2 regions of the Microbacterium sp. CCNWLW134 genome follow, and region 2 is predicted to be linked to the other one. Evidence: predicted binding sites of a transcription regulator. Region 2 holds the regulator's gene; the other holds the start of a gene.

Region 1 (7,783 bases), 1.1 Mb from region 2:
GGGCGGCATCGTGTACGCCCTTCCCTCGGCGGTCAGCCCCGGTGTGTACGTGACCTCGCTGACGTTCTTCGTATGGACGGCGCTTCTGTTGGGCGGTGCGGCGACGGTGTTCGGCCCGCTCCTCGGATCGCTGATCTTCTGGGTGCTCCAGACCTTCCTCTCCAACGTCCTCCCGGCGTTGGTGGCGGCGGGCATCCTTCCCTTCATGACCCAGATCCAGGCGGGAACGCTGCGCTTCATCATCGTGGGCGTCGCGCTCATGCTCCTCGTGATCTTCATGCCGCAGGGCATCCTCGGCAACAAGAAGGAGCTGACCTTTGTCCGATAACCAGTCCTCCAACGAGCCCGTCGACGATGTCGATCCGATGGCCGCCCCCACGCCGCGCGCGAAGACCACCGGTCTCCACGTGGGCGAGGTGCGGCCCGGAGTGCCGAAGGTCGACCCGATCCTCGTCGCCGACGGCGTGCAGCGCTCCTTCGGCGGTGTCAACGCCGTCGACGTCGAGCATCTCGAGATCCCGCGGGGCGCCATCACGGCGCTCATCGGACCGAACGGTGCCGGCAAGACCACCCTGTTCAACCTGCTGACCGGCTTCGACAAGCCCAACACGGGCACGTGGAGCTTCGAGGGGAAGAACCTCTCCGGCATCCCGGCCTATCGCGTGTCGCGCATGGGACTGGTCCGCACCTTCCAGCTGACCAAGGCCCTCGGCCTCCTCACCGTCATGGAGAACATGAAGCTCGGCGCGACCGGGCAGCGCGGGGAGAAATTCTGGGCCTCGCTCTTCCCGCCGCTGTGGCGCAAGCAGGACGCCGAGATCGAGCAGCGCGCCGAGGGTCTGCTGAAGAAGTTCAAGCTCGACGCCAAGTCGGCCGACTTCGCCGCGAGCCTCTCGGGCGGTCAGCGCAAGCTCCTCGAGATGGCCCGGGCCCTCATGACCCAGCCGACGCTGGTCATGCTCGATGAGCCGATGGCCGGGGTGAACCCGGCGCTGACCCAGTCGCTCCTCGATCACATCCTCGACCTCAAGGACGAGGGGATGACGGTGCTCTTCGTCGAGCACGACATGCACATGGTCCGGCACATCGCCGACTGGGTGGTCGTCATGGCCGAGGGACGCATCGTCGCCGAAGGCGACCCGGCATCCGTCATGAAGAATCCCGCGGTCATCGATGCCTATCTCGGCGCGCACCAGGAGCTCGATCTCGGTGTCGTCACCGGCCGGATCCCGGTCGTCGAGGCCGATGCCGGAACGGATGCCGCGGCCTCAGCGTCGTACAGCGCCCAGACGCTCGTCGAAGAAGGCCTGGCCGAGGAAGAGCAGGAGGAGCAGAAGTGAGCACTCCCACCGAGGCCGGCGCGGCCACCGCCACCGGCACCCCCGTCGTCTTCGTCGATGACGTTCACGCCGGATACCTTCCCGGGGTGAACATCCTGAACGGATGCTCACTGGTCGCCCATCAGGGCGAGCTGATCGGCATCATCGGGCCGAACGGTGCAGGCAAGTCCACGCTCCTGAAGGCGATCTTCGGGCAGGTGAACATCCGGAAGGGCACCGTCACGCTCGAGGGCGACGACATCACGGGACTCAAGGCCAACAAGCTCGTGGCACGCGGGGTCGGGTTCATCCCCCAGACGAACAACGTCTTCCCCAGCCTCACCATCGAGGAGAACCTCCAGATGGGGCTGTATCAGCGCCCGAGTGCCTACAAGGAGCGCCTGGAGTTCGTCACCGGCATCTTCTCCGAGCTCGGCAAGCGGCTGAAGCAGCGCGCCGGGTCGCTCTCGGGTGGTGAACGTCAGATGGTGGCGATGAGCCGTGCGCTGATGATGAGCCCCAAGGTGCTGCTCCTCGACGAGCCGTCGGCGGGTCTCTCCCCCGTGCGGCAGGACGAGGCGTTCATCCGGGTCTCGGAGATCAACAAGGCCGGGGTCACGTGCATCATGGTGGAGCAGAACGCCCGCCGCTGCCTGCAGATCTGCGACCGCGGGTACGTCCTCGACCAGGGACGCGACGCGTACACCGGCACCGGCCGCGAACTGCTGAACGACCCCAAGGTCACCGAGCTGTACCTCGGCACGCTCGGCGCCTGACGCGCGCGGCGCCGCCGGTCGAGGTGGCGCAGATGGCCGTGTTGCGGCACACAGGGTGACCGTTCGCGCCACCTTCCTGCGAGCGTTCGGGGATAGGTGGCACATCTGGTCGGGTTCGCTGCACCCAGGCCGACCATCTGCGCCACCCCGGCCCTCCTCTTCCGCGCGCAGCGCGTGCACCCTCGCGCGCAGCGCGTGCACCCTCGCGCGCAGCGCGTGCACCCTCGCGCCGCATGGAGAACGGGCCCCGGAGTCGATGACTCCGGGGCCCGTTGCCGTATCAGACTGAATCAGCCCTCGTACGCCGAGTAGGTGTTGTCCTCGCCGTACTGGTAGATGCCGATCGACGCCTCGGTCGGGTCGCCGACCTCGTCGAAGGTGATCGGGCCCGAGATGCCGTCGTAGTCGGCCGTCCCGCCACCGAGGATGATGTCGGCGCACTCCGCGTAGCTGGTGCACTTCTCGCCTTCGCCCTCGCCACCGGACACGGTGATGAGGTTCTCAGCGATGTCGGCGGGGTCGGTCGAACCCGCCGCGAGCGACGCGAGAGCCAGCAGCACGACCGCGTCGAACGACTCGGCGGCGTAGCTGTACTCGGTGAGCTCGGGCAGGCCCTCGGCCGAGACCCACTCGTCGAGCGACGCGGTGAAGTCACCGATCGAATCGATCGAGAGACCGGGCAGCGTTCCCTTGGCACCGGTGAGGGCACCGGGCTCGAGCTCCTCGCTGAAGTCGGACAGGTTGCCGTCGACGAAGTACAGCTTGTCGGCGGGGAACGAGCCGAGCAGACCCGGGAGGATCGTCGTGACCTCTTCGAACGTGATCAGGGCGATCGCGTCGGGGTCGGCGGCGAGCACCTCGGAGATCTGCGCGTCGAAGTTCGTGTCACCGGTGTTGTACGTCGGCTGGGCCACGACCTCGCCGCCGGCCGCCTCGAACGCCTCGGTGACGTAGCCGGCGAGGCCGGTGCCGTACGAGTCGTTCAGGACGATCATGCCGAGGGTCTGGTTGCCGTCCTCGGCGATGAGGTTGCCGAGCACCTCACCCTGCAGGACGTCGGACGGTGCGGTACGGAAGTACAGCCCGTTGTCGTCGTAGGTGGTGAACGCGTCGGAGGTGTTGGCCGGCGAGAACTGGATGACGCCCGCGCCCACGACCTGGTCGATGAACTGCAGCGAGGTGCCCGACGAGGCGGCGCCGATGATGGCCGAGACGTCCTCGCCGAGGAGGCGGGGGATCTCGGTCTCGTAGGCCTTGTTGTCAGTGTCGCCCGAGTCGCCGTAGACGACGTCGATGGTGAGACCGGTCTCTTCGGAGACTTCGTTGATCTGCGAGGCGGCGTAGCCGACACCGGCTTCTTCCGGCGGGCCGAGGAAGGCGAGGTTACCGGTCTGCGGCAGGGCCGTACCGATCTTGAGGGCGAGTTCTTCGCCGGGTGCCGCGGCTGACGGCTCAGCGCTGTCGCCGCCGGTGTCGCCACCGCCGCCGGAACATCCGGCGAGGACGAGGGCGCTGGCGCCTGCGAGCGCGACGGCACCGAGGACGGTGCGCTTGCGCGAGCGAGTGAAGACGCTCATGTTGCTCCTTGCTGTGTAAGGGTGCGAAACGGCTCGGGAAAGCCGCTTCCAGTGGGATAAACCTAATCGCGATCCCGTCTCGCCAATGTTGCCGTTCGTTAACGATCTGTAACGCTTGCGCAGGCTCCCGGCGGCACTGTGCGAAAAGAGGTCGCGAATCGCACAACAGGGTGGAGGATGACACCCGTGGCACGCATCACGGTCGTCGGCGGCACCGGCCTCATCGGACGCAAGGTGATGGCGCGGCTGCGGGCCGACGGGCACGAGGCGTGTGCGGCCTCCCCCTCCACCGGAGTCGACCTCGTCACGGGGACGGGCGTGGACGACGCCCTCGCCGGATCATCCGTCGTCATCGATGTGTCCAAACCCCGCACCTACGACCCCGATGCGGTGTGGCGGCATTTCGACCTCGCCACGCGCACTCTCGTCGCAGCGGAGTCGCGCGCGGGCGTCATCCATCACGTCGCCCTGTCGGCGGTGGGAACCGAACGGATCCCGCAGCCGATCCCCTTCTACCGGGCCAAAGCGCACGGCGAGGCGATCCTGCGCGACTCGGGGGTGCCCTTCTCGATCGTGAGGGCGACGCAGTTCTTCGAGTTCGGTGCGCAGATCGGCGCGCAGGCGCGCGCCGGAGGGACGGATGACGCGCGCGTCGCCGACGTGGAGGTCGAGCCGATCGCGGGCGACGACGTCGCCGCTGTGCTCGCAGGTCTCGTGGACGAGTCGCCGTCGGGCGGCGCCGCCGAGATCGCCGGGCCGGAGGTGATGCCCCTCGCCGATTTCGTCGCGCGCTGCCTTGCGGCGACCGGCGACGACCGACCCGTCGTCGCCGACCCGCGTGCGCTCTACTTCGGCGCCGTCATCGACCGGAGCGAGCTGCTCCCCGGGCGGGACGCGTGGATCGCGCCGACCCGGCTGAGCGACTGGCTCGCGTGACCCTCACGTCACCGCGCCGACATCCGACACTCCGCGGCGGGCATGACGGATCGAGTCGACGGTCAGCACGATGAGGGCGATCCAGACGAGGCTGAAGCCGATCCAGCGCTCGAGCGGCATCGGCTCGCCCAGGAGGAACGTACCGGTGAGGAACTGCAGGATCGGCGCGACGAACTGCAGCAGACCGATCAGGCTGAGGGGGACGCGCCGCGCGCCGGCGGCGAAGAAGAGGAGGGGTGTGGCGGTCACGACGCCCGCCAGCGACAGCAGCACGGCGTGCCAGACGCCCGCCGTGCCCATCGTGATGCCCGAGGTGAGCCCGACGCTCACGAGCACAACGAGGGCGACGGGCGTCAGCCAGAGGGTTTCGAGGGTGAGTCCGCTCACGGCGTCGACGGAGGGGCCGATCTGCTTCTTCACCAGGCCGTACAGGCCGAACGAGAACGCCAGAGAGAGCGCGATCCACGGGAAGGCGCCGTAGCCGACCGCGATGACGATGCAGGCGACGGCGGCGATCGCGAGCGCGATCCACTGCGTGGTCCGCAGGCGCTCGCGCAGCACCACGACACCGAGCAGCACGGTGACGATCGGATTGATGAAGTACCCCAGGCTCGTCTCGATCACGTGCCCGGTGAGGGCCGCGATCAGGAACACCTGCCAGTTGATGTAGATGAGGATGCCGGCGACCGCCGTCCACAGCAGCAGTCGCCGGGTGCGCAGGATGACGAGGAACTTCCCCCAGCCACGCGTGACCGCGAGCAGCAGCGCGCAGAACAGCAGCGACAGCAGGATGCGCCAGGCGACGACCTCGAACGCGCCTGTCGGTTCGAGCAGGAGGAAGTAGAGCGGCAGGAAACCCCAGATGAGGTAGGCCGCGAGCGCGTACACGGCGCCGAGAGTGCGTTCCCGCGTCGGATCCGCGGGTGGGGCGACACCCCCGGTCGTCTCGGTCGTCTCACGCGTCACCGGCTCAGCCTACGCGCGGGTGGTGGCGCGGATGTCGGGCCGATCGGTCATCCGTGGCCTGTTCGATGTCGTGCGCACACACGAAACGGGGGCCGGATGCCGAAGCATCCGACCCCCGTGGAGTGTGTCGCCGAGATGGACTCAGCGGACGACGACCGCCAGCACGTCGCGAGCGGAGAGGACGAGGAACTCGTCCGCACCGAACTTGACCTCGGTGCCGCCGTACTTGGAGTAGATCACGCGGTCGCCGACGGCGACGTCGAGCGGGATCCGGTTGCCGTTGTCGTCGATGCGGCCGGGGCCCACGGCCACGACCTCGCCCTCCTGGGGCTTCTCCTTGGCGGTGTCGGGGATGACCAGACCGCTCGAGGTGGTCTGCTCGGCCTCGACCTGCTTGATGACGATGCGGTCCTCGAGCGGCTTGATGGAAACCTGAGTGGAAACCGTCACGGTCTACCTCTTCTTTCTTGAGATGAAGACTGGTTAGCACCCACACCTTGAGAGTGCTAATCCAGTGTAGGCAAACCGTTGGCACTCCCGCAACGTGAGTGCCAGATTCGGGGCGTGCACAGTAGCAGGTCGCGACGCACGGGGAAACGGTCGCCCGCCACCTACCGGAGGTCCGAGGAGGTGTGTATCATCCGAGGTGGGACGCCGCTCTCACAGCTGAGACCACTCAGTGACGAACAACGCGGCAAATAGAGTCGAATTGGGGCGGAACCTGGGGAGGTTCCGGAATCGACTCTCTTGGGGGAGATGAGATCTTGGCTACTGGGGCTACGTATTTTTTGGGGATCGACGTCGGAACGACGCGGATCGCTGCGGCAACCGCGCGGACCGCGCCCGACGGCAGCATCGTCGCGGCACCGTTCCCGCTGGGACGACGCAATGACAGCGCCGCGACGGTGGTGTTCGTCGCCGACGACGGCGAACTCCTGATCGGAGACGCCGCCGAGCGTCGTGGCATCACACAGCCCGAGCGGCTCGTGCGCGAGTTCAAGCGCAGCATCGGCGACGATGTTCCGGTGGTCGCCGGCGGACGGTCGATCCCGGCAGAGAAGCTGTGGGCGCACACCGTCGCGGCCGTCGTCGACGCGGTCGTCGAGCGCGAAGGCTCCCGCCCCGCCGCGGTGATGCTCACGCACCCCACGGCGTGGGGTCCCCACCGCATCGGCCTCATCCTGTCGGCGCTCGACAAGCTGGGCGTCAAGGACGTGCACCTGATCACCGAGCCCGAAGCGGCGGCCCGTCACTACGAGTCCGGTCGGGTGATGGCGGCCGGGCAGGCTCTCGCCGTCTACGACCTGGGCGGCGGCACCTTCGACTCCGTCATCCTGCGCAAGAGCGCCGACGGCTCCTTCGCTCCCGTGGGCATCCCGGTCGGGATCGACAACCTCGGCGGCGCGGACTTCGACGACGCCGTGTTCCGTCATGTCCTGCGCTCCTCGGGTGTCGCCGAAGCCGACCTCAACGACGCCGACCCCGACATCCGTCTCGCGTTGGCGCAGCTGCGCCGCGAGTGCGTCGAGGCCAAGGAAGCCCTCTCGTTCGACTCCGACGTCACCGTGCCGGTGCTGCTCCCCTCCGGGGCGACGAGCGTGCGCCTCACGCGCCAGGAGTTCGAGGAGATGATCGACGGCTCGATCGAGCGCACGATCGACACCCTCGAAGACGGGCTCGACTCGGCCGGTCTCGAGCCCGAGGCCCTGGAGAGCGTCCTCCTCATCGGCGGTTCCTCCCGGATCCCGCTCGTGGCCGAGCGCCTGTCCGAGCGTCTCGACCGACCGATCGCGATCGACGCCGACCCGAAGTCCTCCATCGCCCTGGGCGCCGCCCGCGCCCTCGTGCCTGTCACGGCGGAGGAGTCGGCAACGACGCTCGCGCTCGTTCCCGCAGGGGCTGCAGTCGGCGCTGCGGGTGCGTTGGCGACGACGGATGCCGCGGCTGCCGCCACGACCGACCTCGCCCTGTTCGACCCCAAGGGTCCGGCCGAGCAGAGGGCGGCGCGTCGCTGGTACCAGCGCGTGCCCGCCGTCGCCGCGGCCGGAGCGGGCGCCCTCGCCATCGCCACGGGCCTGGTCTTCGCCAGCGCCGGGGGGCTGGGTGCGGGCACCTTCGACACCACCGCGTCGACCGAGAATCTGCGCGAATGGGTCGACGTGGAGCTCACGCCGTCGCCGGCGGCTGCCGCTGATCTTCCGACGTCCGA
Region 2 (7,783 bases):
CAGGGGATCGAGGCCCAGACCCTCGCCAACCTCTACCTGGCACTGGAGAACGACCTCCACATCATCCCCGTGCTCAACAAGATCGACCTTCCCGCCGCCGACCCCGAGAAGTACGCCGCGGAGCTCGCGGGACTCATCGGCGGCGACCCCGATGACGTGCTGCGGGTCAGCGGCAAGACCGGCGCGGGCGTCGAGGAGCTCCTCGACCGCATCGTCGAGCAGATCCCCGCACCGCAGGGGAACGCCGACGCTCCGGCCCGCGCGATGATCTTCGACTCCGTCTACGACGCCTACCGCGGCGTGGTCACCTACGTCCGGATGATCGACGGCAAGCTCCAGCCCCGCGAGCGCATCCAGATGATGTCGACCCGGGCCACGCACGAGCTGCTCGAGATCGGGGTGTCCAGCCCCGAGCCGATTCCGACCCGCGGCCTCGGTGTCGGGGAGGTGGGGTATCTCATCACCGGCGTCAAGGACGTCCGGCAGTCCAAGGTCGGCGACACGATCACCGATCAGCGCAAGCCTGCCACCGAGGCCCTCCCCGGCTACACCGACCCGAAGCCGATGGTGTTCTCCGGCATCTACCCGATCGACGGCAGCGACTACGCCGAGCTTCGCGAGGCCCTGGACAAACTGAAGCTCTCCGACGCCTCGCTGCAGTACGAGCCCGAGACCTCCGTAGCGCTCGGCTTCGGTTTCCGCTGCGGATTCCTGGGCCTGCTGCACCTGGAAATCATCACCGAGCGGCTCTCGCGCGAGTTCGGGCTCGACCTCATCACCACCGCCCCCTCCGTCACGTACGAGGTGCACACCGACACCGGCGAGACCATCTCGGTGACGAACCCCAGCGAGTACCCCGACGGCCGGGTCGCGGAGGTGTCCGAGCCCATCGTGAAGGTCGGCATCCTGCTGCCGAAGGACTACGTGGGAACCGTGATGGAACTCTGCCAGTCCCGCCGCGGAGCACTGCTGGGTATGGACTACCTCAGCGAAGACCGGGTGGAGCTTCGCTACAACATGCCCCTCGGTGAGATCGTCTTCGACTTCTTCGACCACCTCAAGAGCCGCACGCAGGGCTACGCGAGCCTGGACTACGAGCCCGCCGGGTCGCAGACCGCAGACCTCGTGAAGGTCGACATCCTGCTCCAGGGCGAGAAGGTGGATGCCTTCAGCTCGATCGTGCACCGGGAGAAGGCGTACGCCTACGGCACCATGATGACCGAACGACTGCGCAAGCTCATCCCGCGTCAGCAGTTCGAGGTGCCGATCCAGGCCGCGATCGGCGCCCGGATCATCGCGCGCGAAAACATCCGCGCCATCCGTAAGGACGTGCTGGCCAAGTGCTACGGCGGTGACATCACCCGCAAGCGCAAACTGCTCGAGAAGCAGAAGGAGGGCAAGAAGCGCATGAAGATGGTGGGCCGCGTCGAGGTGCCGCAGGAGGCCTTCATCGCCGCGCTCTCGGGGGATGTCGAGGGGAAGCAGAAGTAGGCTGTCAGCCATGCGCCGCGGAACCTTCAGGGATGACACGGTCGACTATGCCGCCGTCGGGGCCACCCAGGCCGCCGATCTCATGCACTTCCCGCCGGAGCGGAGCATCCCGGCGGAGGAATCGTGGCGGATCGGCAGCGGCGAGGAGCGCTTCCGCGCCGCCGGCGAGTCGCTGCTCTCGTGGAGTGCGCAGCGCGGAGCCGGGTTGGAGCTGACCGACGTCCGCCCCGCCGCCGGCCCGATGTACGCCGGCGTGAGCTTCGATGAGAACGGCGCTCCCATCGCTCCGAGCAAGCTCGAAGTCGAGCAGCGCTACGACTCCGACGGCACCCCCTTCGTCACCGCCGGCGCGACCGTGCACCTGGGGGGTCGGGTCGCGGGAATGCGCGCCGACGGCGAACTGCGGGTGATCTTCGCGGTCGAGGAACCCCGCCGCATCGGCTTCGCCCTCGGCACGGTGCAGGGGTCGGTCGTCAGCGGCGAGGAATCGTTCATGCTCGACTGGCACGACAACGACGAAGTCTGGTTCACGGTTCGCGCCTTCGACGCACCGCAGGCGCTGCTCTATCGGCTCTTCCCCGCCCTCACGCGGCGCCGCCGCCGCGAACTGTTCACCCGCTACCTGCGTGCCATCTCTCCGCTGTACGCCACCCCCGCCTGAGCGTGGGAGCCGCGCTTCCCCTCGGTGAACCCGCCCCGGCCGACGGCTCGCTGCCGGCCGGCACGGTCATCGACCCGGCGGTGCCCTTCGGCGCCTATCTCCACGTCCCCTTCTGCCGGGTGCGCTGCGGGTACTGCGATTTCAACACCTACACCGCCACCGAGCTACGCGGCGCCAAGCAGGACGACTACGCCGACACTCTGTTGCGCGAAGTGGAGCTGGCCCGCCGCGTGCTGTCCGAGACCGGGCGGCTGCGACCGGTCGAGACGGTGTTCTTCGGCGGGGGCACGCCCACCCTTCTTCCCGCCGACGACCTCGTGCGCATGCTCGAGGGCGTGCGTGCGGCGTTTCCGGGGGCCATCGAGCCCGAAGTGACGGTGGAGGCCAACCCCGACACCGTCGACGAGGCGGTCGCACGCCGCCTCGCGGAGGCCGGGGTGACCAGGCTGTCGATCGGCATGCAGTCCTCTGTTCCTCCTGTGCTGGCGACGCTGGATCGCTCGCACCGCACCGACGCGGTGGCCACCGCCGTGGCTGCCGCCCGCGAAGCCGGGCTCGGTGTCAGCATCGATCTGATCTACGGCGCACCGGGAGAATCACTGGCCGACTGGCGCGTCTCGCTCGAGACGGCGATCGCGCTCGACCCCGACCACCTCTCCGCCTACGCCCTCATCGTCGAGGAGGGGACGGCGCTGGCCCGCCGCATCCGACGCGGGGAACTCGCCCTCCCCGACGACGATCTGCAGGCGGAGATGTACGAGCTCGCAGACGATCTGCTCACCGGGGCGGGGCTGTCGTGGTACGAGGTGTCCAACTGGGCTCGGACCCCCGCCGATCGCTGTCGCCACAATGCCGCGTACTGGCGGGGCAGCGACTGGTGGGGGTTCGGCCCCGGCGCGCACGGCCATGTCGCCGGAACCCGCTTCTGGAACGTGCGTCATCCGGCCGCCTACGCCCAACGGCTCGCCGAGGGCCTGTCTCCCGCAGCGGGGCGCGAGGTCCTGTCACCGTCATCCCGGCTCCTCGAGGCGGTTCTCCTCGGCGTCCGCACCCGCGAGGGTCTGGCCACCTCGTCCCTCCCACCGGGCGCAGATGCCGCCCTCCCGGGGCTCGTGGCGGACGGCCTGGTCGAACCTCAGACCATCGACCGGGTGCGGCTGACCCGGCGCGGCCGACTCCTGGCCGACCACGTCGTTCGCACGCTCACGGCCTGACATGCCGTGATCCGGCCGTCCGACGTCGAGGGTGTTCCGATAGAATTGGCACTCGGATCCCACGAGTGCCAGGGGTGTCGGCAGGCCGACGAAGGGGGTGTCATGGTCAGCGAACGCGGATTGCAGGTGCTGCGCGCCATCGTGCAGGACTACGTCGACACGCGCGAACCCGTCGGCAGCAAGGCCATCGTCGAGCGTCACGCCTTCGGCGTGTCCGCCGCCACCATCCGCAACGACATGGCTCTGCTCGAAGACGAAGACCTCATCGTCGCCCCGCACACGTCGTCGGGGCGGGTCCCGACCGACAAGGGCTACCGCGTCTTCGTCGATCACCTCGCCCAGGTCCGGCCTCTGAGCCCCGCCCAGCGGACGGCCATCTCGTCGTTCTTGGAAGGTCCCTCGGATCTCGACGAAGTGCTCGCCCGCACGGTGCGCGCTCTGACGGTCCTCACCGGGCACGTCGCGATCGTGCAGTATCCGTCTTTCGCGCGGGCGACGGTCTCCCACGTGGAGCTCGTACGCCTCGACCCACTGAAGGTGCTGGTCATCGTCGTCACCGACACCGGCCGGGTCTCGCAGCGACTCGCGTTCCCGGGAATGGAGATCGATGAGGACCGGATGCAGCGGATCCGCGGCCGGGTCTCCGACCTCGTCGTCGGAGTGCCGGTGCGGGAGGGCGTCGCCGGGGTCGCGACCGCCGTCGAGGCGGGCGAGACCCCCGGGGATCCCGACGGCCCCGCGCTCCAGGCGATCCTCCGGGTCATCGGGGAGGAACTGGACGGCTTCCGCCAGGACCGACTCGTGCTCGCCGGCAGCGCCAACCTCGCCCGCAGCGAAGCGGATTTCCGCGGCAGCATCTATCCGCTGCTGGAGGCCATCGAAGAGCAGGTGACACTGCTGAGGCTCATGGGAGAGATGGTCGCCGACGATCAGGGCCTCGCGGCGAGCATCGGCCGCGAGAACGAGCCCTTCGGCCTGAGCGAAGCGTCCGTCGTCGCGAGCGACTACGACGCGACGGGCTCTCGTGCTCGCGTCGGCGTGCTCGGACCGACCCGCATGGACTACCCGACCAACCTCGCGGCCGTCCGGGCCGTGGCGAGGTACCTCACTCGTCTCCTGGACGAAGACGAAAACGCCCGCTGACGACAGCATTCCGCAGACTCCCCGCGCCCGGCGCGGCAGGAAGGTGAAAGTGGCTGACCACTACGAAGTACTCGGTGTGGCGCGTGACGCCAGCCCCGACGACATCAAGCGCGCCTACCGACGGCTGGCGCGAGAGCTGCACCCCGACGTCAATCCCGGTGAGGACGCGGCGGAGCGGTTCAAGCTCGTCACGCACGCCTACGACGTGCTGAGCGACCCCGACCAGCGCGCCCGCTACGACGTCGGCGGCGACACCGCCTTCGGCGGAGCCGCCGGCGGGTTCGGCGGGTTCAGCGACATCTTCGAGACCTTCTTCGGCGGGGGAGGAGGCGGCGGGGCGCGCGGTGCCCGGCCGCGCTCACGGCGCGAACGCGGTCAAGACGCGCTGGTTCGGATCAACCTCGAGCTCAAGGACGTCGTGTTCGGCGTGCACCGCGACATCGAGGTCGACACCGCCGTGGTGTGCGAGACGTGCACCGGATCGTGCTGCCAACCCGGCACCTCACCCGTCACGTGCGACATCTGCCACGGCACGGGCCACGTTCAGCGGCAGGTCCGAAGCCTCCTCGGCAATGTCGTCACCTCACAGCCGTGCTCGGTGTGCCAGGGGTACGGCACGACGATCCCGTATCCCTGCGCCACCTGCCAGGGGCAGGGGCGGGTTCGCTCACGCCGCACGGTCTCGATCGACGTACCGGCGGGCGTCGAGAGCGGTCTGCGTCTCCAACTGCCCGGGTCGGGCGAGGTGGGCCCCGCCGGCGGACCCAACGGCGATCTCTACCTCGAGGTGAACATCGCACCCGACCCGGTGTTCTCGCGCGACGGCGATGACCTGCTGGCGACGCTCGAGGTGTCGATGCCCGACGCGATCCTCGGCACCCACACGACGATCGACTCGCTCGACGGACCGGTCGACCTCGAACTGAGGGCCGGCGTGCAGTCCGGCGACGTGCTGACCATCAAGGGGCGCGGCATCACACCGCTGCGCGGCTCGCAGCGCGGCGATCTTCGCGTCGGCGTGCAGGTGGTGACCCCCACACGGCTCGACCACCGGGAGCGCGCCCTCATCGAAGAGCTCGCCAAGCGCACCAAACCCGCCCCGCCGCGCCTCTCCGAATTCCACCAGGGCCTGTTCGCCAAGCTCCGGGATCGTTTCCGGAACGGCTGAGCGGTGCCCCTGCACTTCCTGGCCTCCGAGGCGACCACGACGCCCGTCGGCGGCGTCGTGACCCTGACCGGTGCCGAGGCGAAGCACGCCGCCACGGTGCGGCGGGTGCGCGTCGGTGAGAGTGTGACCGTCGGCGACGGCGCCGGGGTGTGGCTCGAGGGCGCCTGCGAGTCGGTGTCCCCGTCGTCGGTGGCAGTGCGGGTGTCGGCGAGATCGCAGATCGCCGCCCCTGCCCCTCGCGTGGTCCTGGTCCAAGCCCTGGCCAAGGGCGACCGCGACGAACTGGCCGTTCAGGCAGCGACCGAGCTCGGCGTGGACGAGATCATCCCCTGGCAAGCCGCGCGGAGCATCTCCCGCTGGGACGCGGCCAAGGCGGCCAAGGGACGGGAGCGGTGGCAGACGATCGCCCGGGAGGCGGCGAAGCAGGCCCACCGGCCCTGGGTTCCCCTCGTGTCCGAGCCGGTCACGACGGCCGCGATCGCGGCGCGTGCGGACAGCGACCTCGTCGTCGTCCTCGAGCCGACGGCGTCCGAGCGGCTGAGCGGGCTTGCCTCGCCGAGCCGCGACCTGCTGCTCGTGGTCGGTCCCGAGGGAGGCATCACCCCGCAGGAACTCGCCCTGCTGGAAGACGCCGGAGCGACCCTCCGTCGCCTCGGCGAATCCGTCCTGCGCACCTCGACGGCGGGTCCCGCAGCGATCGCCGTCGTCAGCGGTGCCCTCGGTCGCTGGTGACGGCCCCTCGGTAGACTTCCTCCATGAGCGAACCGTCGGTCTTCAGCCGTATCCTCACCGGCGACATCCCGGGAGAGATCCTCACCGAGACGGAGAACGTCTTTGCCATCCGCGACATCGCCCCCCAGGCCCCCGTGCACCTGCTCGTCATTCCCAAGACCGAGCGCTACCGCGACGTGGGGGAGCTCGCCGCAGGCGACCCGGCACTCCTGAGCGAAATGGTCGCGCTGGCCGGATCGCTCGCGGCGCAGCACGCCGACGGCGATTACCGCCTCGTGTTCAACACCGGCGCCAACGCCGGACAGACGGTCTTCCACGTGCACGCGCACGTCCTCGCCGGGGGCCTGCAAGAGAAGGAGCTTCGTGCCTGACACCCCACCCGCCGTCGAGCGCGTCCTCGCGGACGGCGTCGCCATGGTCCAGCTGCTCGGTCCGCAGGACCGTCTGCTGCGCGTGGTCGAGAAGGAGCATCCCGATGTCGACGTGCACGTGCGCGGCAACGAGATCACCCTCACCGGCGATGCCGACGCCGTGGCCGCCGCCCGCGTGCTGGTCCACGAGTTGCTGGCGATGACCAAGGCGGGACAGAGCCTCGGCCCCGCCGATGTCACCTCCGCCGACCGGATCCTCCGCAGCGACGGCGGACCCCGCCCGTCCGAGGTTCTCGGCGAGCCACTGCTGTCGACGCGGGGCCGCGTCATCCGCCCCAAGACCCTCGGACAGAAGGCGTACGTCGACGCGATCGACGATCACACGATCGTCTTCGGCATCGGACCGGCCGGTACCGGCAAGACCTATCTGGCGATGGCGAAGGCCGTCCAGGCGCTGCAGCGCAAAGAGGTCAACCGGATCATCCTCACCCGTCCGGCGGTGGAGGCGGGGGAGCGTCTGGGCTTCCTCCCGGGAACGCTCACCGACAAGATCGACCCGTACCTGCGTCCGCTCTACGACGCTCTCAACGAGATGATGGATCCCGAGATCGTGCCCAAGCTCATCGCCAGCGGCACGATCGAGGTCGCTCCGCTGGCGTACATGCGCGGGCGCACCCTCAACGACTCGTTCGTCGTCCTCGACGAGGCCCAGAACACCACGCCCGAGCAGATGAAGATGTTCCTGACCAGGCTCGGGTTCGGGACCAAGATGGTCGTGACCGGTGACATCACCCAGATCGACCTCCCGCAGGGCGCCTCGGGGCTGCGCCTGGTCACCCGCGTGCTCGATCGCATCGACGACATCCACTTCTCCTTCCTCACGAGCGATGACGTCGTACGCCACACCCTGGTGGGCCGGATCGTGGACGCGTACAGCGAATTCGACGAGCGGCGCCTGGCTGCGCGTCGCGAACGCGACGAGGCGACCGAGCTGGCTGGTCGC

The links. Region 2 encodes HrcA, which represses chaperone genes, less so after heat shock. Its sites were predicted from a motif close to TTNGCACTCGNNNNNNNCGAGTGCNAA; they were not measured.
Region 1: the regulator HrcA is predicted to act here: its motif matches at 6,103-6,129, upstream of groES (co-chaperone GroES).

Annotation. Positions count from the first base shown of each region.
Region 1 is NZ_JBAOJU010000001.1:370,871-378,653, reverse strand. Features, by position in the region: gene V6S02_RS01775 (branched-chain amino acid ABC transporter permease) at 1-328, shown strand, start outside; gene V6S02_RS01770 (ABC transporter ATP-binding protein) at 366-1,340, shown strand; gene V6S02_RS01765 (ABC transporter ATP-binding protein) at 1,337-2,095, shown strand; gene V6S02_RS01760 (ABC transporter substrate-binding protein) at 2,386-3,672, opposite strand; gene V6S02_RS01755 (SDR family oxidoreductase) at 3,859-4,608, shown strand; gene rarD (EamA family transporter RarD) at 4,612-5,574, opposite strand; gene groES (co-chaperone GroES) at 5,716-6,024, opposite strand; gene V6S02_RS01740 (Hsp70 family protein) at 6,339-7,783, shown strand, end outside.
Region 2 is NZ_JBAOJU010000001.1:1,442,216-1,449,998, reverse strand. Features, by position in the region: gene lepA (translation elongation factor 4) at 1-1,491, shown strand, start outside; gene V6S02_RS06875 (DUF1990 family protein) at 1,502-2,152, shown strand; gene hemW (radical SAM family heme chaperone HemW) at 2,155-3,366, shown strand; gene hrcA (heat-inducible transcriptional repressor HrcA) at 3,469-4,509, shown strand; gene dnaJ (molecular chaperone DnaJ) at 4,559-5,677, shown strand; gene V6S02_RS06855 (16S rRNA (uracil(1498)-N(3))-methyltransferase) at 5,681-6,409, shown strand; gene V6S02_RS06850 (HIT domain-containing protein) at 6,433-6,780, shown strand; gene V6S02_RS06845 (PhoH family protein) at 6,824-7,783, shown strand, end outside.